Regions from separate parts of the Arthrobacter sp. AOP29-A2-19 genome, predicted to be linked through region 2. Evidence: predicted binding sites of a transcription regulator. Region 2 holds the regulator's gene; each other region holds the start of a gene.
What was found. The regulator HrcA, encoded in region 2, represses chaperone genes, less so after heat shock. The targets are predictions, from matches to a motif close to TTNGCACTCGNNNNNNNCGAGTGCNAA.
Positions count from the first base shown of each region.

Region 1: a site for HrcA is predicted at 3,041-3,067, ahead of groL (chaperonin GroEL). Genes of this name have one in related genera too.
Region 3: a site for HrcA is predicted at 2,568-2,594, ahead of AC3ZJJ_RS17025 (Hsp20/alpha crystallin family protein). Genes of this name have one in related genera too.

Region 1 is NZ_CM176894.1:2,564,982-2,572,661, reverse strand. Features, by position in the region: gene AC3ZJJ_RS11915 (threonine/serine exporter family protein) at 1-995, shown strand, start outside; gene AC3ZJJ_RS11910 (uracil-DNA glycosylase) at 1,011-1,796, opposite strand; gene AC3ZJJ_RS11905 (DUF3263 domain-containing protein) at 1,911-2,207, shown strand; gene AC3ZJJ_RS11900 (LytR C-terminal domain-containing protein) at 2,303-2,959, shown strand; gene groL (chaperonin GroEL) at 3,249-4,877, shown strand; gene AC3ZJJ_RS11890 (DUF4031 domain-containing protein) at 4,974-5,873, opposite strand; gene AC3ZJJ_RS11885 (flagellar assembly protein FliW) at 5,903-6,295, opposite strand; gene AC3ZJJ_RS11880 (flagellin N-terminal helical domain-containing protein) at 6,292-7,173, opposite strand; gene flgK (flagellar hook-associated protein FlgK) at 7,186-7,680, opposite strand, start outside.
Region 2 is NZ_CM176894.1:1,349,564-1,357,243, reverse strand. Features, by position in the region: gene lepA (translation elongation factor 4) at 1-1,374, shown strand, start outside; gene hemW (radical SAM family heme chaperone HemW) at 1,379-2,608, shown strand; gene AC3ZJJ_RS06200 (DUF4870 domain-containing protein) at 2,691-3,125, opposite strand; gene AC3ZJJ_RS06195 (DUF3097 domain-containing protein) at 3,231-4,082, opposite strand; gene hrcA (heat-inducible transcriptional repressor HrcA) at 4,261-5,274, shown strand; gene dnaJ (molecular chaperone DnaJ) at 5,331-6,452, shown strand; gene AC3ZJJ_RS06180 (16S rRNA (uracil(1498)-N(3))-methyltransferase) at 6,452-7,246, shown strand; gene AC3ZJJ_RS06175 (GerMN domain-containing protein) at 7,304-7,680, opposite strand, start outside.
Region 3 is NZ_CM176894.1:3,680,274-3,687,953, forward strand. Features, by position in the region: gene AC3ZJJ_RS17010 (DNA/RNA non-specific endonuclease) at 1-674, shown strand, start outside; gene AC3ZJJ_RS17015 (hypothetical protein) at 687-1,607, opposite strand; gene AC3ZJJ_RS17020 (fumarylacetoacetate hydrolase family protein) at 1,611-2,477, opposite strand; gene AC3ZJJ_RS17025 (Hsp20/alpha crystallin family protein) at 2,704-3,165, shown strand; gene AC3ZJJ_RS17030 (NAD(P)/FAD-dependent oxidoreductase) at 3,400-4,560, opposite strand; gene AC3ZJJ_RS17035 (ferredoxin) at 4,557-4,745, opposite strand; gene AC3ZJJ_RS17040 (HtaA domain-containing protein) at 4,909-5,439, shown strand; gene AC3ZJJ_RS17045 (LysR family transcriptional regulator) at 5,432-6,394, shown strand; gene AC3ZJJ_RS17050 (cytochrome P450) at 6,510-7,680, shown strand, end outside.

The DNA of each region.
Region 1 (7,680 bases), 1.2 Mb from region 2:
TGTCCGGCGGAGTGACCCGGCAGCAGGCCGTGGACCGCCTCCAGGACATCACCCACCGGCCCAAGCCGTTTCCGCGGTGGATGGTCACGGCGGCCGGAGGAGGGTTCTCGGCGGCGTTCGTGCTCTTTATTGGAGGCGAATGGATCGGCGCGCTGGTCGCCTTCGCGTCCTTCTGCCTGGTCAATCAGGTCATGAAGGTCGCGGGTCGCTGGCGTGTTCCGGAGTTCTTCGCGGTGGGCCTCGGTTCGCTGGTCATGACCAGCATCGCCATGATCCTGTGGGCGCTCGACGTCCCCATCTCGCCGGCCATCGTGGTGGCCGGCGGCATCATGCTGCTGCTGCCGTCCTCGAGATTCGTCTCCTCCGTGCAGGACGCCATCAACGGCTTCCCGGTCACGGCCGCGGGCCGCTTCTTCTCCGCCATGATCATCTACGGCGGTATCGTCGCGGGCATCATGGCCGGGCTGGTGTTTGGCGCGCTCGCCGGGATCCAGGAGCTGGACGTGGCCCAGATCAACCAGATCGCCTATCCCACGTGGCTCCTGGTCCTGCTGGTCGGCATCGCCGTGGTGTGCGCGGGCGTGTTCGAGCAGACCACCCACAATCTTGTGCTGCCCACCGCCGGCGTCTCCCTGGTGGGGTACCTGGCCCTCGTCGGCGCCGAAACCATCGGGGTGGGGGAGCGGCTGACACCCGCGATCGCCGCGGCAGTCGTGGGCGCCGCCGGTCGTTGGGTCGCCCTCAAGATGGGCGCGCCGCAGCTCGTGGTTGCCGTTCCCGCCATCGTGTTCCTGCTTCCCGGGTTGATGATCTTCCGCGCCATGTACGGGATCGCGATCGACAGCACCGACATGACGGCCGGCCTCGTCGAGATGTTCAACGCGTTCACGATCATCCTGGCCATCGCCGGGGGGGTCGTCCTCGGCGACACGATCGCCCGCCCGCTGACCAAGGGGTGGAACAGCCACGAACGACGGCGCATCCGCCGCCGCTAACGCGGCGCCCGTCCCCTACGACGCGGCTGGCAGGCTCCAGTCGATCGGTGCCGCGCCCTGGTCCGCGAGCAGCGCGTTGGCGCGGCTGAACGGGCGGGATCCGAAGAACCCCCGGCGCGCCGACAGTGGCGACGGGTGGGCGCTGCGGATCACGGCCGTTCCGTCAAGCAGCGGCGCCACCGCCCCGGCGTCCCGCCCCCAGAGGATGGACACCAGCGGCGTGCCGCGTGCCGCCAAGGCCGCGACGGCTGCGTCCGTCACCTCCTGCCACCCCAGCGAGCGGTGTGATCCCGCGGCCCCCGCCTCCACGCTGAGCACCCGGTTGAGGAGGAGCACGCCCTGGTCCGTCCACGCGGACAGGTCCCCGTGCGCGGGCGGGACCCCGCCGACGTCGTTCGCGAGTTCGCGGTAGATGTTCGCCAGGCTCCGGGGCAGGGGCCTGACGTGCGGTTCGACGGCGAAGGCGAGGCCCATGCCGTGGCCCGGCGTCGGATACGGGTCCTGACCGACGATCAGGACCCTGACCGAGGCCAATGGGCGGGTGAAGGCCCGCAGGATATTTTCCGCCTCGGGCAGCACCTCCTCGCCGAGGCCACGCCGCCGCCGGAGCTCGGCCTCGATACCCGCGAGGCGCCCGGCGACCGGCGCGAGGGCCTCCGCCCAGTCGGGCGCCATGGCCGCCGTCGCGGCAGGCTCGTCGTTGGCGTCGGGGCGCCCCACACGCCCGGCGCCGCGCCGCTGCGGCCCGCCCGGCAGCTCGAAAAGGGCGCCCTGCTGTTGCGTCTCCCGGGGTTGGTCCATCCGTCCATTCTGCCGCGCGCGCGGCCGGCAGCCGCGAATGACAAGGCTGTCATTCGCAACTACCATGGGAGGCGTGCCCCGCGCCAGCGCGGCAGTCGACCGGGAGGAGCGTTTGTGGCAGCGGAAGAGACCGCCTTGGAGTTCGCGGTTGACCCGGACAGCGCCCTGGACGAACGGTCGCAGCGCATCCTCGCGCTCGAGCGCCAATGGTGGAAATACGCCGGCGCGAAGGAACAGGCCATCCGTGAGTTGTTCGGCCTCTCGGCGGCCAACTACTACCAGCTCCTCAACGCGCTGATAGACACCGATGCCGCGTTGGCGCACGATCCAATGCTGGTCAAGAGATTGCGTAGACTACGTTCAACCCGGCACCGCGCCCGCAGCGCCCGCAGATTGGCCACCGAGGCCTAGCTGGCACGGCGGACGCGCCCGGGTGGTTCCCGGCCTTCCGCGGACGACCAAACGATCGGCGGCCGCCGACATTTCGATCTGAGCCAAGGACAACCATGAGCAAGTACTCGAACGACGAATTCGACAGGGTGCCGGAGTTCACCGACCGCAACGGTGTCCACCGCGCCGAGTCTGCCGGCGCCGCCTCCCGCTCAGGGCTCGGCCCGCTGATGGGCGTCGGCGCCCTCGCCCTGCTGGTGGGCCTGTTCTCGTTCCTGGTGCTTCCGCAGTTCACCGGCGCACCCGCCGCGGCGCCAGGCAACTCCACGGACGCCTCGTCCGTTACGTCCGGCGCACCGGAGTCCGCGGAGCCCTCGGAGACGGAGACGCCCGAGCCCGCCGAGTCAAAGGCCGCCGAATCCGAGGCGCCCGAGTCGGAGGAAGCGGAAGAGTCCACCGAGGCGAGTCCCACGGACGACCCCGCCGAGGCGGAGGGAGGGGTCGAACTGTCCACCCCCGTCGGTGTCTACAACGGCGCGGCCAGGGCAGGGCTGGCCGCGTCCGGCGCGGCGGGACTGCGCGGCGGAGGCTTCACCGCCGTCAGCACGTCCAACTGGACGAAGCAGGTCGAGTACTCCGTGGTCTACTACCGGGCGGATTCGTCCCGAGCGACCGCCGAGGAGGCAGCGCGCGTGCTCGGCATCGCCACCGTCTTCCAGACGCCGAACATCCCGGTGGAGATTTCGGTCGTCCTCGGCCGCAACTACGGCTGATTCGGGGGCGCGTCTCCGCCATTGATGAACCGAATCGGGCGCCGCGCTTGCACTCTCGATGGGAGAGTGCCAATAATTGGTTTAGCACTCGGGTCCCGCGACTGCTAAGTGTCCGTCGGCCAACGCCGATCGGCCGCCGTTCGTCGCGGAACCTTGGGTGAACCCCGGGCCAGTTGCAGCGAGGAAGTCTGGCAGGCGTACCGAAACCGCCTACCGGCTACCGTCCGTCGCGGGCGTTGCCTCCGGCCCATGAAAACGCATGACCGTCCCGAAAGGACCACTAGCCGCCATGGCCAAGATGATTGCATTTGACGAGGAAGCACGCCGCGGCCTCGAACGGGGCCTCAACACCCTGGCCGACGCCGTCAAGGTGACCCTCGGCCCGCGTGGCCGCAACGTCGTTCTGGAGAAGAAGTGGGGCGCACCCACGATCACCAACGACGGCGTGTCCATCGCCAAGGAAATCGAGCTCGAGGACCCGTACGAGAAGATCGGTGCCGAGCTCGTCAAGGAAGTTGCCAAGAAGACGGACGACGTCGCGGGCGACGGCACCACCACCGCCACCGTTCTGGCTCAGGCCCTGGTCAAGGAAGGCCTGCGCAACGTTGCCGCCGGCGCCGACCCGCTGAGCCTCAAGCGCGGCATCGAGAAGGCTGTCGAGGCCGTCACCGCCGAGTTGCTCTCCTCCGCCAAGGAGATCGAGACCAAGGAAGAGATCGCCGCCACCGCGTCCATCTCCGCCGGGGACAACCAGATCGGCGAGCTCATCGCCGAGGCCCTGGACAAGGTCGGCAAGGAAGGCGTCATCACGGTCGAGGAGTCCAACACCTTCGGGCTGGACCTCGAACTGACCGAGGGCATGCGCTTCGACAAGGGCTACATCTCGGCCTACTTCGTCACCGACGCCGAGCGTCAGGAAACGGTCCTCGAGGATCCGTACATCCTGATCGTCAACTCCAAGATCTCCAACGTCAAGGACCTCGTCGCGGTCCTGGAGAAGGTCATGCAGTCCGGCAAGCCGCTGCTGATCATCGCCGAGGACATCGAGGGCGAGGCTCTGGCCACCCTGGTCGTCAACAAGATCCGCGGCCTGTTCAAGTCCGTCGCCGTCAAGGCGCCGGGCTTCGGCGACCGCCGCAAGGCCATGCTGGCCGACATCGCCATCCTCACGGGCGGACAGGTCATCTCCGAGGAGGTCGGCCTCAAGCTGGAGACCGCCACGCTCGACCTGCTGGGCCAGGCCCGCAAGGTCGTCGTCACCAAGGACGAGACCACCATCGTCGAAGGTGCAGGGGACGCAGAGGAGATCGCCGGCCGCGTCAACCAGATCCGCGCCGAGATCGAGAACTCCGACTCCGACTACGACCGCGAGAAGCTGCAGGAGCGCCTCGCCAAGCTGGCCGGCGGCGTTGCCGTCATCAAGGCCGGCGCGGCCACCGAGGTTGAGCTCAAGGAGCGCAAGCACCGCATCGAAGACGCCGTTCGCAACGCGAAGGCCGCCGTCGAAGAGGGCATCGTCGCCGGTGGCGGCGTCGCCCTCATCCAGGCTGGCGAGCGCGCGTTCGCGAAGCTCGTCCTCGAGGGTGACGAAGCGACTGGCGCCAACATCGTCAAGGTCGCCATCGAGGCCCCGCTGAAGCAGATCGCCTTCAACGCCGGCCTCGAGCCGGGCGTCGTCGCCGACAAGGTCAAGGGCCTGCCCGCGGGCCACGGCCTGAACGCCGCAACCGGCGTCTACGAGGACCTGCTCGCCGCCGGCGTGAACGACCCGGTGAAGGTCACGCGTTCCGCACTGCAGAACGCCGCGTCCATCGCCGGCCTGTTCCTCACCACGGAGGCCGTTGTCGCCGACAAGCCGGAAAAGGCCGCTCCGGCCATGCCCGGTGGCGACGACATGGGCGGCATGGGCGGCTTCTAGCCTCCCGCCGCTGCGGCGGCACCACCCGAGCACCTTCGGTCGCTGACCGGACAACGATGGCCGCGGTTCCCCTCGGGGGCCGCGGCCATCGGCGTTCTACCGCGAAGCCTCCAGGGCGGCGAGTTCCCGGCCGAGGTTCGTGCGGGCGGCCGCGGCCCAGAGCCGCCGGGCCGTCGCCGTCCCGTAGAGCGGATCCAGCGCCAGGAGGGAGCGCAGTACGCCCGCGCGGCCCGCGGCGAAGGCGGCGGCCGGGACGTGCGCGTAGTCGAGGCGCACGGCGGCCACATAGCGCCCGTAGTCGGCCGGCGGGCGGGCGAGCACCTCGAGGTCCGCATCGCAGAGCAGCAGGCCGGGCGCATCGTCCGGATCGGGGCGGTGCCCGGCGGTGAGACGGACCAGGCGCGCCGTCTCCCGCACCTCCTCCGAGTCCAGCGCGGCATCGCCCAGCAGGCGCTCGGCGAGCTGGGCGGACTGCTCCTCGTCCTCGCCGGGTCTGCCCGCATAGACGGCGTCGTGGAACCAGGCGGCCAGCCAGGGTGCGCGCGGGTGACGGCCGGCGGGCTCGCCCTCGCCGGACAGGAGGTCCAGCGCGCGCACTACCGCCAGGAGGTGGGTCCGGTCGTGGTAGTGCCGGTGGTCCTCCGACCACCGCCGCACCAGTTCGCGACCCACGGCGGGGCAGCCGGGAACCAGCCTGTCCCACGAGGCGATCAGGATTCCGTTCAGCTTCTCCGGCCGTTGCCGCGCGGGGACGCGCAGGCCGCTCCCCAGCAGGCGGCGGACCAGTTCGGTCGCGGCGACGGGGACCGCGCCCTGGGCCACCAGGTCGGCGTAGCGGCGGCGCGGAACGTCGTAGTGGTCCCTGTCGAACGCGCGTTCCGGAAGCCCGGCCCGATCCGCGAAGCCGTGAAGCTCCTCCAGCGAATGGTCGGAAACCAGGTGGGAGAACTCGGTACCGTGCGCCGGCCACGCCGGCGGATCAATGAGGATGGCCACGCGGCCAGCCTACTCCGGGACGGCGGGCGCTAGGCGGGCGCCAGAAGCGGAGCCCGGAGCGGCCAATCCTGCCCGTCGAGGATGACCTGGGCGCAGGCGCCTGTGGCGTCGTTGACCAGCAGCGGGGCCAACAGGTTGACGGTCGGCCGGCCGCCCGAGGTGTTGACGATGGTGAGGATCGACAGGCCGCCGGCCGCGGGGGTTCCGATCCGGCCAAGCTGCTCGTCCGAGAACCGCGGCCGGTAGTCGGGAAGATGCGTCGCGGAATCGAGCAGGTACAGGCGGACCTCCTCGTCTTCCGTGGACTCGAGCGAGAAGAGGCCGACGGCGTGCTCCACCGGGACCAGGGAGAACGTCGTGAGGCTTTCCATGCCCGGCAGCGGGGCGGCGACCGTCAATTCGGTCCCTGTGGCGGCGCTCACCGCAGGAAGTCCATCAGCGAGGGCTGGAGGACGCGGGCCGATGCGGAGAGGGCGGCCTGATAGGCGACCTCCTGCACCTTGAGCTCCAGTGCCACCGTGCCCAGGTCGGCGTCCTCGATGCTCCCGCGCTGTCCCTCCAACGCCACCTTCTCGTCGAGCAGACCTTCCTCTACCGCGAGGACCGAGGCATGCCTCGCGCCGGAGGCGGCCTGGACGGAGAGCACGGACTGCAGGTGGCGGTCCACGTCGGCGAGGCGCGCCGAGACGTTGACGCCGGCGCGGAGATCCGCGGCGATCTGGTCGACCAGGGCGAAGACGCTGTCCCCGCCCGAGCCGAAGGCCGCCTGGCCGTCGGCGTCGACGCGGACCGTCGTCGACTCGCCCGTGCGCCGTTCCACCGTTCCGAGGCCGGCGCCCATGGCGTAACCGGGCCCGACGGCCGCGCCGATGTCCGTGGTGCCCGCGAAGACGTTGCGGCCCATGTGGCGGGTGTTCGCCGCGGACAGCAGCGAGTCCTTCAGCGTGTCCAATTCGATCGCGATGGCCTCCCGGTTGCTGGTGGAGAGGGCGCCGTCGTTGGCGCCGCGCACCGTCAGGTCGCGGATCTGGTGCAGAACCGACGTGGCGTCCGTCAGGGCGCCGTCGACCGCGGACAGCCATCCCTTGGCGTCCTGCACGTTCCGCGTGTATTGCTCGTTGGCGCTTTGTTGGGCGCGGACGGTCATGGCGTTCGCCGCGCCGGCGGGATCGTCGCTGGGGCGAGAGATCTCCTTCAGCGAGGAAGCCTTCTCCTGGATGGTGGCCAGCCGCTGCATGGCGGCCTGCAGGTTCCGCTGCGCCGCGACGCTGGCTCCCGCGTTGGTGACCCGGTTGATCATGTTGTCCTCCGTCTAGCGTCCGACGACGCCGGTGCGGTTGATGAGCGTATCCAGCATTTCATCGATGGCGGTCATCACGCGGGCCGCCCCCTGGTATGCGTGCTGATGGGCGAGCAGTGCGACGTTTTCCTCATCGAGGGAAACGCCGGCGCCTGACTGCTGTTGGGCGGCAGCGCTGGTTGCGGCCACGGCGGCCACGACCGACTGCTGCGCCTCGGACTGTGCGGACAGTCCCACACCGAGCACGATCGAAGACCACAGGGCGTCCGGCCCGCCCGCCGCGCCGGACAGGCCGGACACGCGGTCGGCATTGGATCCGTCCAGGGTGGCGCCGCCCGGGGAGCGGGTCGCCAGGTCGCGTGCCCCGGTGGCCAACACCGCCAGCGACGCGGCGGGATTTGCCGCGTCGTAGGAGAAGAAGTCCAGCCCCGTTCGTCCGTCCGCCGTCGTTCCCCCTGCGTGGACCGCGTTGACCTGGTCGGACAGCGATCGGGCGACGCCGTCGAG
Region 2 (7,680 bases):
CTGGCCAACCTCATCGGCGGCGATCCGGACGACGTGCTTCGGGTGTCCGGCAAGACCGGCGCGGGCGTCGAAGTGCTTCTGGACAAGATCGTGCGCGATCTGCCCGCCCCCGTGGGCGATCCCAACGCGCCGGCGCGGGCCATGATCTTCGATTCCGTCTACGACACCTACCGCGGAGTCGTCACCTACGTTCGGGTGGTCGACGGGCACCTGAGCCCCCGTGAGCGCATCCAGATGATGTCCACCCGCGCGAGCCACGAACTGCTCGAGATCGGTGTGAGTTCCCCCGAGCCCACCCCGAGCCCGGGCCTGGGCGTGGGCGAGGTGGGCTACCTCATCACGGGCGTGAAGGACGTGCGCCTGTCCAAGGTCGGCGACACCGTTACGAACCTCGCCAAGCCGGCCGCCACGTCGCTGGGCGGCTACGAGGACCCCAAGCCCATGGTGTTCTCCGGCCTCTACCCGATCGACGGCTCCGACTACCCGATCCTGCGCGACGCGCTGGACAAGCTGCAATTGAACGACGCCGCATTGACGTACGTGCCGGAAACCTCCGTTGCGCTGGGCTTCGGCTTCCGCGTCGGCTTCCTCGGCCTGCTGCACCTCGAGATCGTGCGCGAGCGTCTGGAGCGCGAGTTCAACCTGGACCTCATCTCCACCGCGCCCAACGTGGTCTACGAGGTCATGACCGACGACAGGAACATGGTCACGGTCACGAACCCCAGCGAGTTCCCCACGGGCAAGATCCTCGAGGTCCACGAGCCCATGGTCGCGGCGACCATCCTGGCGCCCAACGAGTTCGTCGGCGCCATCATGGAGCTGTGCCAGTCGCGGCGCGGCCAGATGCGCGGGATGGACTACCTCTCGGAGGAGCGCGTTGAACTGCGCTACTGGCTGCCCCTCGCCGAGATCGTTTTCGACTTCTTCGACATCCTCAAGTCCAAGACCCGCGGCTATGCGTCGCTGGACTGGAAGGCGGACGGCGAACAGGTCGCCGACCTGGTCAAGGTCGACATCCTGCTTCAGGGCGAACAGGTCGACGCCTTCAGCGCGATCACGCACAAGGATAAGGCCTACTCCTACGGCACGATGATGACGTCGAAGCTGCGCGAGCTCATTCCGCGGCAGCAGTTCGAGGTCCCGATCCAGGCGGCCATCGGCTCGCGCATCATCGCCCGCGAGAGCATCCGCGCGATCCGCAAGGACGTGCTCGCAAAGTGCTACGGCGGGGACATCTCCCGCAAGCGCAAGCTTCTGGAAAAGCAGAAGGAAGGCAAGAAGCGGATGAAGATGGTCGGCCGCGTCGAGGTGCCGCAAGAGGCGTTCATCGCCGCGCTGTCCTCCGACGACTCCAAGGACAAGGGCAAGAAGTAGCCCCATGCCCTCAGCCTTGCCGCTGGGCGATCCGGCCCCGGCCGATGGCCTGCTTCCGAGCTCCACCCGCGAAGGCGCGGGGACCCGCCCCTTCTGCGTGTATGTCCACATTCCGTTCTGCGCCGTGCGGTGCGGGTACTGCGACTTCAACACGTACACGGCGCACGAACTGGGGTCCGGCGCCACGCAGGACACCTACGCCCAGGCCGTCGCCGCCGAGCTCGAGTTCGGGGCGGGCGTCATCGAGTCCTCCGGTCTACCGCCGCGGCCGGTCGAGACCGTCTTCTTCGGCGGAGGCACGCCGACGCTCCTACCGGCCGAGGACCTCGCTTCGGTCCTGCGGCGCATCGACGACCTGTGGGGGCTCGCGCCGGGCGCCGAGGTCACCACGGAAGCCAATCCGGACTCGGTGACGCCCGAGTCACTCCGCGTGCTGGCGGCGGCGGGCTTCACGCGCGTCTCGTTCGGCATGCAGTCGGCGGTGCCGCACGTCCTGAAGACGCTGGACCGGACGCACCGCCCCGAGCGCGTGGGCCTCGCCGTCCAGTGGGCCCGCGAGGCCGGACTGGCGGTCAGCGTGGACCTGATCTACGGAACCCCCGGCGAAAGCCTGGAGGACTGGCGGACCAGCCTGGAAACGGCGCTGTCCTACGCGCCGGACCACATTTCGGCCTACGCGCTGATCATCGAGGACGGCACACGCCTGGCCGCACAGATCCGGCGCGGCGGAGTGCCCAACATCGACGACGACGACCACGCCGACAAGTACTTGCTGGCGGACTCGATGCTGTCGGCCGCGGGGTTCGAATGGTACGAGGTCAGCAACTGGAGCCGCTCGGGCGCCACGCGTTGCCGGCACAACATCGCGTACTGGACCGGCGCGGACTGGTGGGGCGCCGGGCCCGGCGCGCATTCGCACGTGGGCGGCCTGCGCTGGTGGAACGTCAAGCACCCGTCCGCGTACCAGCAGCGAATCGACGCGGGGGTCTCCCCGGCGGCGGGGAGGGAGACGCCGGACGACGAAGCACGGTACCTCGAGCGCGCGATGCTCCTGACGCGGATCTCCGACGGCATGCCCATTGCCCTGTTGCGGCCCGAGGGGCGCTCCGCCGTCGCCGGCCTGATCGCCGACGGACTGGTAGATGGCGCGGCCGCGCTGCACGGAACCATTGTGCCCACGCTCAACGGACGGCTCCTGGCGGACGCGATCGTGCGGCGGCTGCTGGACTTCTGATCCGGGCGCGGCCCGAGGGTCACGGACACGCGGCGCCGATCGGCACCGCGGCGAAACCCGGGGTCGGTGTGGGGCCCGCCGCCTAGTGGAGCAAGCGCAGGTTGAGCGGGTACCGGTAGGGCCGGCCGCGATTGACCTCGATGCCGGCGACGACGCCGCTGACCGTCAGGTAGACCCAGATGGCGACCGCGACGACGGCGAAGAAGCCGCCCACCACGGGAATCAGGGTCAGGATGTTGGCCAACATCGCCAACACGGTCAGTGGCGCGGTGAAGTTCAGCGCCTCTTTGGACTCCTGCGCGGTGAACGGACCGCGACCCCGGTAGACGAAGTAGATCACCGCGGACGGCACGAAGCCCAGGATCGCTCCGAAGTGGGCGATCGTTGCCCATTGCCGGTCCTCTGAGGGACTCAGCGGCAGCGGAGCGGGGGAGGAGGCCTCGTAGTGCCTCTGGTCCCCGGAACCGTTCCGTGCCTTTTCGTCGAACCCGTGGGTCACGCCCGCGTCTCCATTCATGGATGCCAATTGCCGTCAGTTTATCCGAGAAGCACGCCGGCGGCGCACGCGGCCCGCGCATCCGCCCCCGATCTTCCGGGGGCACCGGAGTGCGGCGGCCGCGACCTACCCGCCGTCGGCCGTCAGGAAGTCGATGACCTCCTCGACGCGGCCCAACAGGCTCGGCTCCAAGTCGGCGTAGCTCGAGACGCTGCCCAGCAGCCGCTTCCACCCGAGCGCGACGTCTGCCGGCGTCGAGTGGGGCCATCCGAGCCCACGAAGGATGCCCGTTTTCCAGTCTGTGCCGCGCGGGACGACGGGCCAGGCCCGGATGCCCAGCACGGACGGCCGGATGGCCTGCCATACGTCCACATAGGGGTGCCCGACGACGAGGACGTTGCCGCGCGCGCCGGGCACGGCCATGGCCTCCGCGGCGATCTTCGCCTCCTTGCTCCCGGGGACCAGGTGGTCCACCAGGATGCCCAGACGGCGGCCCGGCCCGGGGCGGAAATCGCGGACGAAGGACGCGAGGTCGTCGACGCCGTGGAGCGGCTCCACCACCACGCCCTCGACCCGAAGGTCGTGGCCCCAGACCTTCTCGACGAGCTCGGCGTCGTGTTTGCCCTCCACCCATATGCGGCTGGCACGCGCGGTACGCGCCTTGAGGTTGTCCACGCGCACCGAGCCAGAGGCCGTTCGGACCGGGCCGGCGGGAGCCATGCCGGACACGGGTTCGACGAGTTCGATCGGTTCGCCCTCCAGCAGGAACCCGAAGCCGGTGCGGAAGGACTTCGTCTTGCCGCGCCGGTCCTCCAGGACCACAATGCGCATTCCGCCGGCCTTCTCCACGCGCACGACCTCGCCGACCCACTCGGATTGGACGTCCTCAAGCAAGAGGCCCAGCGCCGCGGGGACCTTCCGAAGTTCGCGGCGGCGCGGCGCGGAGATCTCCTGCGCGCCCCATTCGTAGTTGTTCACGGAACCAGACAGCCTTTCGTCGTGCGCCCCCTCGGGCGACGGTGCGCTCCGGCCACCCGGCGCGCAGCCACCATGCTAACAACGGTGAAAGGTATTAGACTTAGCACTTGAACACGTCGAGTGCTAAGCACCGGCGTCTTCCGACATTTTGCAGCGAGACGAAGATTGGAGGGACGGGATGTCCGAACCGCGACGCCTCGAGGTCCTCCGGGCCATCGTCGAAGACTATGTGCATTCCCGCGAGCCGGTGGGATCGAAGGCCCTCGTGGAGCGCCACCACCTGGGCGTCTCGGCGGCAACCATCCGGAACGACATGGCCGCGCTGGAGGACGAGGGCCTCATCGCGGCCCCCCACACGTCGTCGGGCCGCATCCCCACGGAACAGGGCTACCGCCGCTTCGTGGACCGCATCGAGGACGTGCGCCCACTTTCGCCCGCCGAGCGGCGCGCCATCCAGTCGCTCATCGACGGAGCGGACGACGTCGACGACGTGCTCGAGCGGACGGTCAGGCTCCTGGCCCAGCTGACCCACCAGGTCGCGGTCATCCAGGTGCCCCAGTACAGCGACGCGGCGGTGCGCCACATCGAACTGGTGGGTCTGGGCTCCGGGCAGGTGCTGACCGTCCTCATCAGCACGTCGGGCAAGGTGGAACAGCGGGTGGTCCTCACGCCGCCGGAGACCTCGGACGACGACCTGCACACCCTGAAGGCTGCCTTTATGGGCGCGGCCGCCGCGGGCAAGCTGGCCGAGCTTGCGGCCCTTGCGGCGACCGCCGTGGACACCGTTCCCGCCCGCCTTCGGATTGCCGCGCGCATCATCGCCGGCGCCCTCGGGACCCTGGGCGACAACAGCGTGGTCGACCGGATCGTGATGGCCGGAACCGCCAACCTCGCCCGCTCCACGGGGGACTTCCCGTTGACCATCACGCCGGTCCTCGAGGCGCTGGAGGAACAGGTGGTGCTCCTGCGGCTGTTCTCGGAGATGGAGATGGACGCCCGCGGCATCGCGGTGCGCATCGGCAGCGAGAACGCGTACGGTGGACTGGTCGAAACCTCGGTGGTCGCCACGGGCTACGGACCGGGCCAATCGGCCAAAATAGGCATCCTCGGCCCGACCCGCATGGACTACCCCAGCAGCATGGCCGCCGTGCGCGCGGTCGCCCGCTATCTTTCCCGGATCTTGGCCGGCTGACGCCTGCCTCCCGGTACACCAAGCATCGAAACGCAGGAAAGGACACAGCGAACACTGTGAGCAACCACTACGACGTGCTCGGCGTCGCGCAGGACGCGACCACCGAGGAGATCAAAAAGGCGTACCGCAAACTGGCGCGCAAGCTGCACCCGGACGTCAATGCGGCGGAGGGCGCCGCCGACGAGTTCAAGCTCGTCACCCGCGCCTACGAGGTGCTGTCCGATCCCGAGAAGCGCCGGAACTACGACGCCACGGGGAACGAGAACGGCAACGCCGGCGGCGGCGGACCGGGCGCCGGATTCGGCTTCAACGACATCTTCGAACAGTTCTTCGGCGGACAGGGCCAGTCCGCCGGCCCCGCGTCCCGGCGTAGCCGTGGCCGCGACGCCCTCATCACCGCCACCATCGACCTCAAGGACGCGGTGCAGGGGGTCGTCTACCCGCTGGAAATGGAGACCGCCGTCACCTGCAAGACCTGCGAGGGCTCGTGCTGCCAGCCGGGCACATCGCCCGAGACCTGCACCATTTGCCACGGCCGCGGGCAGATCCAGCGGCCGGTGCGCTCCTTCCTCGGCCAGATGATGACCGTGGAGACCTGCAGTGCCTGCCGCGGGTTCGGAACCACGCTCCCCAGCCCGTGCAACGAGTGCATGGGCCAGGGCCGAGTGCGCGAGCGCGTGAGCAAGCAACTCAAGGTCCCAGCCGGCGTCGCGACGGGCACGCGAATTCACCTCGCCGCACAGGGCGAGGCCGGCCCCGGCGGGGGCCCGGCCGGAGATCTCTACGTCGAAATCGACGTTCGTCGGCACCCGGTCTTCGAGCGCGAGGGCAACGATCTCCACGCCACGCTCACGGTTCCGATGACGGCCGCGGCCCTCGGCGCCGACCTGGACCTCGACACTTTCGACGGCGCCCAGGACATCCGCGTCGAGGCCGGAGCGCAGTCCGCGGACACCATCCGCCTTGCGCAGCTCGGCGTGCCGCGCCTGCGTGGCGGCGGCCGCGGAGACCTGATCGTCCACCTCCAGGTCGAGACGCCCACGAAGCTCGACGCCGAGCAGCGGGACCTGCTTGAACAGCTGGCCCGGCTGCGCGGCGAGGAAGTGGCCGAGGGCCGGCTCTCCGAGCGCGGCGGCGTCTTCTCCCGCTTCTTCGACAAGCTCGGCCACCGCGGCTGATGAGCAACCAGGCGTTCCGCGTCGACCCGGCGGCGCTCGTTGGCGCGGCGCCGGGCGACACCGTGCCGCTCGACGGCCCGGAGGGCCACCACGCCGTGTCCGTCAAGCGGGTGCGGGAAGGCGAGCGCATTGACCTGGTCGACGGCGACGGGCGGCGCGCGGTCTGCGTGGTCACTTCCACGGCGAAAGGATCCCTGGAGGCCAAGATCGAGGGACTCGAGCTCGCGCCCCCGCCGGGCCTGCGCACGGTTTTGGTCCAGGCGCTGGCCAAGGGGGACCGCGACCTGCAGGCCGTCGAGTCCGCCGTCGAGCTCGGCATCGACCACGTGGTCCCGTGGCAGGCCGAGCGCTGCGTCGTGCGCTGGTCCGCCGATAAGGCCGCCAAGGGTCGCGCGAAGTGGGAAGCAACGGTCCGCGCCGCCGTCAAGCAGTCGAGGCGCTCGCGCGAGCCGTCGGTCGGGGAGACCGTGGGCACGGCCCAGCTGGCGGCCCTCGCCGCCGACGGGACGGCGCCGGAGCCCGGCCGCCGCCTAATGGTGGTCCTCCACGAGGAGGCCGCAAGCCCGCTGTCGCGGGTCGTCGCGGAATGGCTCGCCGAAGGGCCGAAGCCGGCCGAAATCCTCCTGGTCGTCGGGCCCGAGGGCGGCATCGCCCCCGGCGAGATCGACAAGCTGGTGGCGGCCGGCGCCACGACGGCGTCGCTCGGAACGAATGTCCTGCGGGCCTCGACCGCCGGGCCCGCCGCACTCGTTTTGGTCCGCCATCTTGCCGGGCTCCTGGACGGGCGGCCCTAGCGCCCCGCGCCCACGGCGGGCGGCCTCCCGTGAGGACCCCCCCGTCGGAAGATTGCCCTATTCCACCGTCAAGCGCTTGGTGTCCTCGCTCAGGCGTTCTCCGCTCTTGGCGCCCTGACCCCACACGGCAAGCTGGTACTCGCCCGGCTCCATGGCGATCACGAGCTCGTATTCGTCGGCGGGGAGGTCGCCGGACCCCAGCGCTACGGCACCCTGGGACACGACCTCTGCCGGGTCGCCGTCCTGCACGCGCCGAACCTCCCAGCGAGTGCCGCCCGGAAACGCCGCCGACACCCCATGGATGGTCAGTCGGCCGGCGGTGTAGGCGCCGTCGTGCTGGGGTTCGATGATCCAGAGGGGGGCGCGCAGGCTGGCCACACGCTCGATGGGTCCCTCCAGGGGGATGTGCCCGAACGCCTGGTATCCCGTGTGGC
Region 3 (7,680 bases), 1.6 Mb from region 2:
CGCGGCGCCTCGCGCGCTGGGTCGCCTGGAACGTCGACGGGGCCAGCCTGAAGAAGCTCAGCCGCGCCAACATCAATTTCGCCCGGGATCCCCGCCTTCCCGACGACGTCCAGACGGGCAACGAGTTGTATTCGGGCAACAGGCTGGACCGCGGGCACCTCGCGCGGCGCTCGGACCTGCTGTGGGGGGACCTGCAGGAGGCCGGGCAGGCCAACCGGGACTCCTTCTTCTTCACCAACATCGCCCCGCAGATCGACGACTTCAACCAGAGCGGCAAGGCCGGGATTTGGGGCCGGCTGGAGGACGCCCTGTTCGAGGGGATCGACGTCGAGGACCTGCGCGCCACCATCATGGGCGGGCCCGTGTTCCACGCCGACGACCGCGTCTACCGCGGCACGGCGCTGCCCCGCGAATACTGGAAGCTCGTGGTCTACCGGGAGGGGGGCGCGCTCAGGGCCAGGGCGTTCCTGCTCACCCAGGATCTTGTGGAGATCCAGGCCCTGCCGGACCTCGACGAGTTCCGCGTCTACCAGGTCACGCTGGGGGAGCTCGAGCAGCGCACGGACCTGGGCTTCGCCGAGGTGCTGCACGCGGCCGACCTCCCGGCGGCCGCCATCGTCAGGGTGGCGGGGGAGCGGCGGCCGCTGGAGAGCGTGGCGCAAATCCGCTGGTAGGCCCGCGTGGCACTAGGTGTCCTCGGCGTCCCGGTCGGCTGCCTCGAGCCGATCCCGCGCACGTTCCGCGTCCCTCCGGCTCGCTTCAGCCTTGCGGTCGGCGGAGGCGAGCCTCGCCCGGGCCTTCTCCAGTTCGCGCTCGACGGCCGCGATGTCCCGGCGGGCCCGCTCGAGCTCGCGGATCAGGAACGCCCGGCGCTCGTCGAGCGCCTCGACCTCGTCCTCGGCGTCGCGCCGCCGTCCGGAGTCCTGCTCCGCCCGCTCCCGGGTCCGGGCTGCCGCCTCCCGGGCCGCGCGCAATGTCCTCTCCCGCGCCTCGGCCCGCTTGGCCTCGATCCTCTTCGCGTCGATCAGGTTCGCGTCGCCCTTCCCGGACGCCGGGCGCGCCCCGCCGTCGTTCCCCGGCGTTCGGCCACCGGACATGGGCAACCCCGGCGCGTCAGGAACTGCGACCGCGCCGGCCAGGTCCGCCGGATCCAATCCGTCCGCCGAGATCGTGCGCACCAGCACTCCGCTGGCCGTGGCCTCCGCCGCCGCCGGATCGGCCATCGCGGCCTGCAGGTGCTCCCTGACCTCCGCCACGGTCGGGCCGCTGGCCGCCTGCCCCAGTTCCTTGGCCAGGTCCGCGGACTCGCGCTCAAGCGCGGCCAGCAGCGCGCGGCGGTCGGCGGACAGCCCGCGCAGCCGTTCCGCGTCCAGGTTCTCCTGGGCCGCCCGCATGTCCTCGCCCAGCGCAAGCACCGCGTCGATCCGGTCCCTCCGGTGGCGCACCAGCATGTTCACCAGCCACGCGGCCGACGACGGCTTCGGCAGCGCCCGGATGGCCTTGGCGGCCTCCTTGTCCCCGGTCCCCTTCGCCGCCTCCGTGCGCCGAGACACGAAGTCGCCGGGCATCGACCCGTAGAGGTCGGCGGCGACGGCGGCGAGGTCCACGCCCTACCGCCCAGTGACCGGGCCGGCCACCAGGACGTTGCGCTGTGCGCCGAGTCCCTCGATTTCCGTCTCCAGCACGTCGCCGGGCTTCAGCCACGGATGGCGGCCCTCGGCGTTGCGCCGCCCCAGGGCCACGCCGGCGGGCGTGCCGGTCAGGATCAGGTCGCCCGGGCGCAGCGTCACGATGGTCGAGAGGTAGGCCACCAGGGCGGCCGGCGAGAAGACCAGGTCCGACGTCGAATCCTCCTGCACCACCTCGCCGTTGACCCGTGTGGTGATGCGGGCGCCGGCGGTGAACTCGTCCGGGGTCACCAGATACGGGCCGAGCGGGCTGGCGGCCTCCCAGCACTTGCCCTGTGTCCACTCCGGCGTGCGTCCCTGCCAGCCGCGCATCGAGACGTCGTTGGACACGGCGTAGCCGGCGATGTGCCGCTCGGCGTCTGCCTCCGGGATGCGGCGCCCCGCCTCGCCGATGACGATCGCGAGCTCGCCCTCCCAATCGACCCGGTGGTCCTCGGCCGGGATTTCGATCTCGTCGTTCGGGCCCGTGAGCGATTCCGCGAACTTGGTGAAGACGGTCGGGAATTTCGGGACCTCGTTGCCGGTCTCGGCGATGTGGTTGCGGTAGTTCAGGCCCACACAAAAGACCTTGGCGGGGTTCGGGACGAGCGTCGCGAAGGCGGCCGCGCGGGCGTCCTGACGTGTGCCGCCGGACGCCGCGGCCTCCAGCGCCGCGTCCCGCCTGCCGGACGGCGCCGCGAGGAAGGTCCCGACGTCGGCGAATCCGGTGAGTTCGACGGCGGAGTCCCCGTCGATGACGGCGGCGAACGTTCCGCTGGAATCCGGGCGGCGGAGGGTGGCGAGTCTCATGGTTCCCATCCCACCACAGGGGGCGGCTCGTGCGTCCAACCGGCTACCGAAATGCGTCGTTCGCCGACGGAGAAATCACCTCGCGTACCTCTGGCACTGTCCATTGCCGAGTGCTAACTTAATTCCGGGTTGAGCGTAGGACACTCAAGTCTGGGCGTCCGGCTCATCCCCGCAAACACAAGCAAGCAGCGGCACCCGCCGGTGCCGCACGAAGGAGTTGATCATCATGGCAAACAATTTCGATCCGTTCCGTGAGTTCGACCGCCTGGCCGGCTCCCTGTTTGAGAACCGCCTCCGGGACGTGCCCATGGACCTCTACCGCCAGGGGGACCACTACATCCTGAGCGCCGACCTGCCGGGCATCGATCCGGGCTCCGTGGACATCGACGTCGACGGCCAGCTGCTTACGATCCGCGCGGAGCGGACGCTGGGGGCGGAGGAGGGCGTGAAGTGGCTGACCCGCGAGCGCCGCGGCGGCAGCTTCGTGCGCCAGCTCAACCTCGGCCAGGGCATCGACATCGAGTCGATCACCGCCCACTACAACAACGGCGTCCTGATGCTGACCATCCCGGTCCGCGAAAGCGCCAAGCCGCGCAAGATCTCCGTGGAGGTCGGCGGCAAGCAGAACGGCCACATGATCGAGGGTGAGACCACCACGGCCACGGGCCAGGAGTCTGTGGAGAAGTAGTCCCGGCGCCCATTAAGCGGGGCGGCGCCCGGCGCCCATCCGGAGGCCGGGCGCCGCCCCGTGTCCCGCGTCCCGCGGCGCCGTCGGCCCCGCGGCCCTCCGGTTCGACCTCTCGACGAGGCCACATGTCCCGCCCGTCTCGTTTCGCCGAGGATAGATGTCCCGAAACCCCCGAAAGCGCGCATCTGCCTTCGTCGAAACGGGGTTGGGGAGCGGGTGGCTTCGTCGAAACGGCTAGGGGGCCGCCGCCGGGAGGGCCTGACCGATCTTGCGGAGCCTGGGGATGGCGATCCGGTAGTTCAGAGCGACGGCGGTGCCGGTCCCGTCGTCGTGGGTCCAGCGCAGCAGGGACGAGCCGCCGCCGGGGTCGCCGTCGACAACCTCGGGCTCGCCGGCCAGGGGCAGGAACCCGCTGGCCTTTAGGGTGTGGCCGAACTGCTCGGTCCAGAAGTACGGCAGGAAGTCGAGCTCCGGCGCCTCCTCGCCGCGGACCAGCGCGAGCGCCGCGGCCCTGCTCTGTTCGATCGCGCTGGTCCACAGGGGAACGCGCGTCGGTCCGCGACGGGTCGGGAACGTCGCGACGTCGCCGGCCGCGAACACACCGGGCCCCACACGCCCGCGCCGGTCCGCCTCCAGCGCGCCGTTCGTCAGCAGGCCGCTGGTCGCCAGCCACTGAAGGTTCGGCAGGTCCCCCACGGCGCTGACCACCACCTCGGCCTCGATCGTCGAACCGTCGGCCAGCACCACCCCGGCGTGCCCGCCCGCGTCGCGCAGTTCCGCGGCGCGGGACGCGACGACCCTCAGCCCGCCGCGCAGCGCGGACTCGAGGACGACGCCGGAGAGGTGGCCTCCCAAGTGGGCGGCCAGCGGCGCGCCGTTCGAGACGATGGTGGTCTCGCAGCCGAGCGCGCGGCAGCCGGACGCGATCTCCATGCCGAGGGCGCCGCCGCCGAGCACCACCACGGACGGCCGGTCCGCGAGCCGGCGCCGCAGCGCGAGCGCGTCGTCGAGCGTCCGGAGCGTGTGTTCCTCGACGCCGGACCCGCCGCCCAGTCGCCGGGCGCGCGAGCCCGTGGCGACGAAGACGGCGTCGTACGGGAGCCCCGTGCCGTCCGCGAGGTGAACGATCTTGCGGACGGCGTCGAGGCGTGCCGCGGAGGCTCCGAGGATCTCGACGGCGCCGTGGTCCGGGGCGGGCAGGAGGTGGGAGGCCATCTCCCCGTCGTCGACGAGGGCCGCCTTGGAGAGGGCGGGCCGGCTGTACGGCGCATGACGCTCGTCGCCCACGATCGTGAGCTCGCCGTCGAAGCCGGCGTTCCGGAGCGAGTCCGCGGCCGTGAGTCCGGCGATCCCGTTGCCGACGACGACGACGCGGTCCAGGCGGCCCACGCTCACGCCAGCCTCAGCGCGGCGACGGGGCAGACGCGGACGGCCGACTGCGCGGCCTTGAGCTGGTCGCCCTCGACGGCCTCGACGTCGATCACCAGTTCGCCGTCGTCGTCGAGGTGCATCAGCCGCGGCGCGGCCTCCTCGCACAGGCCGTGGCCCTCGCAACGGGGACGATCAAGGATGATGTTCATTTCTACCTCCGCATGGGGGCGGCAGTGCCCGCCCGGTACCACTCGAGACTTCCAGCGTGTGCCACGCGCCACAAATGAATTATTGTCATCCCGAACGTGCATGGCGTGAATAGTTGGCCGCACTGGGCGGCGCGGACGAGCGGAGGATGCGATGGAGCACGGAATGGTTTGGGGCGTGAAGGACAGCCTGCTGGCCTATGTCGAGGGGCTCGACGACGGGGCCGTCGCGACGGACGCGCCGGCGGTCCGGCAGGGTGGCGGGTTCGCCTTTCCCTTGGTGACCGCGGGTGCGGCGGAGTTGCGGGTCGCGGACGAAGCCGGAGGAGTTGCGGCTGGCTTCGGCGGCGGCCTCCGCTTCCAGGGGTCCGTGCGGCTGACGGGGCACTGGGGCATGCTCGACGTCGAGCTCCGGGATCCGCGGGCCGAGCTGCGGGGCGCGAAGGCAACCCTGCTGATCCGGGAGCGCGGTGGCCGCGACCCCGAGGCGGCCCTCCCGTTCGCGGACCTGACTCTCGCCGCGGTGTCCGCGGACGACGGTCTGCTGTGCCTCGAGTATGCCGCGGCCCTGACCGGGCAGGGTGGCTTCCTGCTGGGTGGGCAGTACCCGGCCGGCCAGGAGCTCGAACCCGTCCGCCTGACACTCCCGGACCCCGGCGCCGCGGAGCGCCCCGGCGAGAGGGACCGCCGTGCATAGCTCGCCGCCGCCGGCCATGGACGCCAAACTCGCCCGGCTCGGCGCCGTCGACCTGAACCTTCTGGTGCCGCTGCTCGCGCTGCTCGAGGAACGCTCCGTCACCCGGGCGGCCGCCGCGGTGGGACTCTCCCAGCCGGCCATGAGTCATGCCCTCAACCGGATCCGCCGGTTGATGCACGACGAGCTGCTGGTGCGCCAGGGCCGGGGGATGGTGCTCACCCCGCGGGCGGTGGAGCTGCTGCCCGCGCTGCGCCAGTCGCTGCACCAGACGGCGCGCATCGTCGATCACGCGCCGTTCGATCCCGCCGTCGACCGCCGCCTGATCACCGTGGCCATGGCGAACAGCACCGCGTTTGTGATCGGCGGCGAAATCACTCGACTCCTGAAGGAGCGCGCCCCGCACACCGTGCTGCGCCTGCGGACCACCAGCGTCGATTCGGCGGCGGTGTTCGCGGAGGATGCGGCCGACGTCGCGCTCCTTCCCGAGGCCTTCGCCACCCAGCTTCCGCGCGAGCGCCTGTACGACGACCGCTGGGTGGTGGTCGCGTCCTGGAACGAGCCGCGCGACGCCGGCGCGCTGGAGCTGTTGGAGACAGTGCCGCACGTGGTGTCCGACGCGGCGCCCCAGCGGGTGCTGCCGTACGAGGTCCTGGACGAGCACGGGGTCTCCTACACCGTGGGCCAGCGGGTGTCCGACTACCTGTTCGTCCCGCACCTGATCGCCCGGGCCGGCGGCGTGGCGCTGCACCGGTACCAGGTCGGGATCGCGTTCGAGGGCAGGTTCGACCTGCGCATGGAGGAGTTCCCGTTCCCGATTCCCAGTCTGGGGATCGACATGGTCTGGAACCCGTGGCTGACCGACGATCCGTTCAGGGCCTGGCTGCGGGATCTGCTGATCGAGGCCGCCGAGCCGATCGTGGGGCGCTACCGGCCCGGCCCGCGGGCCGTGGCCTGACCGGGGATTCATTGCCTGCATGGGTTGTATGCGAAGTATTCACTTCCGCCCCGCCGGGTCGGTGCCTTGAATAGACGTGACGCAAACCATAACCCCGAACAGCGCGAGGTGCCCCATGACCGCAGAAACCCTGGCCACGTCAACGATCGACCTCTTTTCCGACGAGGTGCTCCTCGACCCGTACCCCGCGTTCGCCGAACTGCGCCGGCGGTCCTCGGTGGTGCGGCTGGAGACCGACGACCTCTGGGCCGTCACCCGCTACGACGCGATCCGCGACTCGTGGGGAAACGCGACCCTTTTCTCGTCCACCCAGGTGGCCTTCAACGACACGATGAACGAGGTCCTCGTGGGGACCAGCCTGGCGACGGATCCGCCGCACCACGCCGCGCTGCGCGCGGCCCTGACCGAGAACCTCACCCCGCGGGCGCTGCGCAAGATGAAGGCGGAGATCGACGCGAAGGCCGACGCGATGGTCGAGGCGCTCGTGGAGCGCGGGAGCTTCGACGGCATCGACGACCTGGCCCGCGCCCTTCCGCGGCAAGTCGTCGCCGACCTGATCGGGGTCCAGGGCGAGGCGCGGGAGAACATCCTGCGCTGGGGCGCCGCGGCCTTCAACTGCCTCGGGCCGATGAACCAGCGGACCGTCGACGCGTTCCCCGTGGCGGGCGAGCTGTTCCACTGGGCCCACGGCGTGCAGGCCAAGGACCTCACCGAGGGCAGCATGGGGCGGGCGATCTTCGACGCCGGCGAACGCGGCGAGATCCCGCGGGAGAACTGCGGCAAGATCATCCACCAGTACGTCGCCGCCGGGATGGACACCACGGTGGCGGCGATCGGCAACGCCATCGCGCACCTCGCGGCGCACCCGGAGCAGTTCGATCTGATCAGGGAGGACCGGTCCCTGGTTCCCTCGGCCTTCAACGAAATCCTGCGGTACGAGGCCCCGTCCCAGGCGTTCGGCAGGCTCGTCAAGGAGGACACCGAGATCGACGGGATCTCCGTTCCCGCCGGCGCGCAACTCGCCCTGCTGCCCGGCTCCGGCAACCGCGACCCGCGCCACTACGAGGATCCGGACACGTTCGACGTCCGCCGGAATCCGGTCGACCACCTCTCGTTCGGGTACGGCATCCACGGCTGCGCGGGGCAGGGGCTGGCACGGCTGGAGGCCTTTGCCGTCATCGACTCCCTCGCCCGGCGCGTGAAGAGCTTCGAGGTCGGACAGTCCGAGCGGGTCATCAACAACTCGACGCGCAGCCTGGACAAGCTGCCCGTGCTGCAGGTTGTCC